DNA from 2 places in the Thioclava sp. DLFJ4-1 genome. Region 1 is predicted to be linked to the other one. Evidence: riboswitches for the same ligand, from Rfam matches in the RefSeq annotation. Region 1 holds a riboswitch; the other holds the start of a gene.
What was found. A riboswitch is a leader RNA that binds a small molecule or an ion and turns the genes downstream of it on or off. The one in region 1 is predicted to bind cobalamin.
Positions count from the first base shown of each region.

Region 2: it holds a riboswitch for cobalamin, as region 1 does, so the genes downstream of both, BMI85_RS10335 (TonB-dependent receptor) here and BMI85_RS00405 (hypothetical protein) in region 1, are expected to answer to the same signal.

Region 1 covers NZ_MPZT01000001.1:84,724-87,120, reverse strand. Annotated here, with positions in the region: gene BMI85_RS00410 (homocysteine S-methyltransferase family protein) at 1-1,028, opposite strand, end outside; gene BMI85_RS00405 (hypothetical protein) at 1,159-1,464, opposite strand; cobalamin riboswitch at 1,589-1,792, opposite strand; gene ppsA (phosphoenolpyruvate synthase) at 1,921-2,397, shown strand, end outside.
Region 2 covers NZ_MPZT01000003.1:97,574-99,970, reverse strand. Annotated here, with positions in the region: gene BMI85_RS10335 (TonB-dependent receptor) at 1-1,314, opposite strand, end outside; cobalamin riboswitch at 1,451-1,645, opposite strand; gene BMI85_RS10330 (DUF475 domain-containing protein) at 1,675-2,397, opposite strand, start outside.

The DNA.
Region 1 (2,397 bases):
CGGATATGCGCCGGAAGGCGGGCGTTCTGGCCATACATGAAGTGGTTCTCCATGCGCTCCGAGAAGCGGCTGGCCTCGGTCTCGCGGCCCACGGCCTCGGCCATTTCGCGGATATGCATCGGGCTCGCCCCGCAGCACACGCCGAGGTAATTCACCCCGATCGCCTGCGCCTCGCGGGCGAAGGCGCCGATCTCGTAGCGGTTACACGCCAGCGGATCGAGCGCGGTCGGGAAGGTTCGGCCATGCGGCGAGGGGCAGGTGCAGCCGTTGTGGTCCGAGAGGTTGAAGAAGGTGGGCTCCTCCTTGGTGGTCCGGTAGGGCACGGGCAGGGCGCCGACATGGCAGCTCACCGCCGCGCGCACTTTACGCAGCCAAGGCATCATCGTCTGCGACCCGCGGAAGCAGTTCAGCCCGACGACATCGGCGCCCGCCTGCTCGAGCTGCTGGCAGGTCTCGACGATGCCGACTCCGTCCATCATCTCGTTGCCCGCCATCGGCGCCAGCGTCAGCACCACCGGCAGACCCGACGTCTTCGCGGCTTCCAGCGCGCACAACGCCTCGCCCGCGTAGTAGAAAGTCTCGCCGATAATGATATCCGCGCCTTCCTCGACCGCCCAGCCGATCATCTCGTCGAACATCGCGCGCACCTCGGCCTGCCGTGCCGGATCGGCCGGGTCCCAGATATTCGTGTTCGAGATATTGCCCGCCATCAGGTTGCCGGTCTTCGCATTGGCGACCTCGCGCGCGATCTTCAGCGCCGCGCGGTTGAGCGGCTCTAGCAGGTCTTCCTTGCCGATCACGCGCATCTTCTCGCGGTGACCGTTATAGGTGAAGGCCTCGACGATATCGCTGCCGGCGCGCTGGAAATCGACATGCAGATTGCGCAGCGCCTGCGGGTATTCGAGCGCCACCTCGGGCACAAATTCCCCGGCGGTCAGGTAGCCGCGCCGTTCCAGTTCGAACAGGAAGCCCTCGGCGCAGATCACCGGGCGCGCGTCGAGCAGGCGGGTCAGTTTGTTGTCATTCATGGAGAGATCCTCTCAGTTCATCCATGACCATCGTTTGGAAAAGCCGAGCCTCACAGGAAACGGAGTGCCGTTTCCTGCTGCAATGGTCCTCGGCCGGGCCGCAGCATGCGACCGCAAGACGAAAAACGGGTCAGAGGCCGCGTCGGGCGCGTGCGCCGCCCCGCCGCACCGGCGGGGGCATCTCGATCGGCAAGGCGAAAGGCTGCGGGGTCAGCGACTCCAGCAGGAGCTCGCAGAACACCTCCACCGCGGGCGAGATCAGCGAGTGCGGATAGGCCTGCATATGGGCGACGATCGCCGCCTTCGCATAGGGTATGTCGCCCGGCAGCGTACCGAGCCATTCCATGTAGCCGAGCGTCCCCAACTCACGCGCACGCAGCGGCGAGATCGGTCCTATATCGAGTTGTAGCAGTGAAAGCGTTCGTTCCAAAAGCATCGCGCCCTCCGCGCAAAAGGGCGGGAGTGGTCGCGGCACGGCGATATGCGAGGTCCGATCTGGTCCATCTCTCGTCTCTCCGTCCCAGGGCACCCCGCCCGGGTTTAAGGTGACCGAGATGCGCTAGGCGCGCATCCGAGATGGCAGGTCTCCTGACTCGCGGGTCGTAGCTTCACCGGACCTTCCCAACCTTTGCAGGTCAGTGGCGTTTCCGGTGGCGCTCGCCGCTTACAGTTGCGGGGGCAGTCACGGAGTTGGGCATCGCCCGCACCGTGTTCCCTTTTCAGCCGACCCTTTGGGGCCGGACACCATCCCGGATTTGATCGCAGGAAAATTCGGTGCTGTCCAGAACAGATTGGAGGATGTGGGACAAGCGGGCCCGCGTTGACAAAGATCAAGGTCAAAATGCGCCTCTGCGATAAAGTGCCGGCAGGTGCAAACAGGGGAGGCGAGCTCATGGCCACGAAGAAAGAAGTCATTCCTTTCGATAGCTTACGCCGCGAGGATGTCGCGCTTGTGGGCGGCAAGAACTCTTCGCTTGGCGAGATGGTGCAGGAACTTGGCGCCAAGGGAATTCAGGTCCCGCCGGGCTTCGCCACCACCTCCGACGCCTATCGGATGTTTCTCGAGGAAAACAATCTGACCGAGGCCATCGCGAGCTATCTCGCCGATTACGATGCCGACAAGATCAGCCTTCACGTTGCGGGTCAGAGCATTCGCGACACGATCGTGGCCGGAGATTGGCCAGCCTCGACCGAAGCCGCGATCCGGGAGGCATACCGCGATCTGTCGAAGCGGGCAGGGGTGCCCGAGGTCTCCGTCGCCGTACGCTCGAGCGCGACGGCCGAAGACCTCCCCGATGCCAGCTTTGCCGGTCAGCAGGAGACCTATCTCAACGTCTCGGGCGAAGAGGAGCTTCTGACCGCGTGCCGC
Region 2 (2,397 bases), on a different contig from region 1:
CAGATCGTAGCTCAGCGATTTCTCGGGCTTGAGATCGGGATTGCCCGCATAGCCGTCATAGAGCTCGTAGCCCGACGGCGCGCGGAACCCGTTGCCCACCGATGCGCGGAAGAGGGTCGCGGCATCGGCCTGCCAGGTAACGCCCAGACGGCCCGTGGTGTTGCCGCCGAAATCCGAGTGATCGTCATGGCGCGCCGAGGCGGTCACGTTCACCCCGTCCATCGGCGAGAAGGCATATTCACCGAAGACGCCCGTATCGGCGGTCAGAACATCCCCCGTGACATAGGTACCGGTATAGGTTTCCAGCGTGCGATCCGCGCCGAAGGTCACGCGGCCCGGCCCGAGATCGGTCGAGGCTTTCCAGTCGAGTTTGCGGCGCTTGCCCTCGTAGCCATAGTCATAGACCGGATACCAGCGCGAGGTGGTGTAATAGGTCAGACCGAGTTCGTGATCGAGCGGACCTGTCGCGAATTTCGCGAAGAGACGCCCGCCGCGTTCCTTGTGGATGGTGTATTCGTTGCTGTCCGTGGGCGGCGAGCTGAAGCCGTTATCGAATTCGCCCCGGTCGTTCTGGGCAAACCCGTTGAAGCCGATCAGCAGATTGTCGGAGATGCGCTTCTGCGCGCGCAGGCTCACGCGATCGGCGCGGTAGCCGTCTTTCTCGGTATTGCCGTTCTTCTTGTCGGCGGCCGAGAAGCCTGCGGTGTAGACTTTCGACAGCTGGATCGCGAGCTCGTCGTCACCCTTCTTCCAACCGAAGTTATAGGCCGCATTCGCGGTGTGGTAGGAGCCGAGCTCGAGCTTTACGCTCTGGGTCACGCCATCCTCGGTCGGGCGCGGCGTGTCGAGGTTGATGACACCGGCGACCGCCTGCCCGCCATAGACCGCCGATTGCGAGCCGCGCATGATCTCGACCCGGTCATAATTGAACGTGTTGAACCGACCCAGATCGGGCAGCACCTGCGGCGCGGAGGGATCGGAGACGCCGATCCCGTCCACCATAACCTTCACGTAGTTCTGCGACACGCCGCGAATGGTGAAGCCGGTCTGCGCGCCCATCGGCCCGCGCGACAGGATGCCGACGCCCGGCGATTGCGCGATCAGATTGGCAAGGCGCGTCTGGCCCGAACGCTCCAGCTCGTTGCGCGACAGCACGGTGACTGCCTGCGCAGTCTTGTCCGACGATTGCGGCTCGAGCGCGCCGTGATAGATCACGATCTCATCGAGTTGGTAAGGTTGGCTGTCTTGCGCAAGCGCGGGGGCTGCCAGCGCGGTGGTGAGCATCAGGCCCACGGTCAAACGGGTGCGGATCATATCCAATTCCCTCGTATCGCGACTCTGTGGTCGCGTGAACTTCGTATCGTAAGTCTTTGGAAATTTGGAATTTCCGCCGACGGTGAGAATGTCACCACTGACGGAAGACCGCCTCCGCTGCGCGCCCCGCACAGGCAGAAAGGATGAGCGCCTCGGCAGGTCTCCTGGCTCGCGGGTCTTGGTTTCGGCTGGCCTTCCCGGGTCGCCCCAGTGGCTCAGTCAGCCGTCACTCGCCGCTCACAGTTGCGGGGGCAGCCCCGGAATGAATGCACGCATCGCACCGGGTTCCCTTTTCATCCGCCAAGGCGGAACCGAAGTGCCCCTGCTGTGCCGCGCGCGCCGCAGTCTGTCAAGAAAATTTCAACTCTCGACGGCGGCTCTGCTGCGCCGGTTGAAACGGATCGAGGACAGCAGCGCCAGCCCGATCAGCCCCGCCCCGATCAGCCCGGTAATCACCTCGGGCACTTCCACCAGCGTCTGCGCGAACATGACGACCGAAAGGATCAGGATCGACCAGAAGGCGCCGTTCTCGAGATAGCGAAATTCGCTCAGCGTGTTGCGCTCCACCAGCATCAGGGTCATCGAGCGCACATACATCGCGCCGATCCCCAGACCGATCGCGATCAGGAACAGGTTCTGGGTCAGTGCGAAGGCCCCGATCACCCCGTCGAAGCTGAAGGACGCGTCGAGCACTTCGAGATAGAGGAACGCGCCGAGGCCCGCCTTGGCCGTCTCGGCAGCGATATTCGTCCGGTCGAGCACGTGGCTGAGCACTTCGACACCGAGGAAGGTCGCAAGCCCGCAGATAGAGGCGAACATGAACTCGTCTTCGCGCCCTTCCGGCAGGATCCAGGTGAAGACCAGAATGATAAGCAGCACGAGGCCGATCTCGAGGCCGCGGATCGAGGCGAGCGCGCGCAGACGGCGCTCCAACGCTCGGATCCAGTCAACCTCTTTGCCCTCGTCGATGAAATAGGTGAGCGCGACCATCATCAGGAAAGCGCCGCCGAAGCCCGCGATCGACAGATGCGCGTCCTCGATGATCTCGGCATATTCCGCCGGATGTTTCGCGGCCAGTTGCAC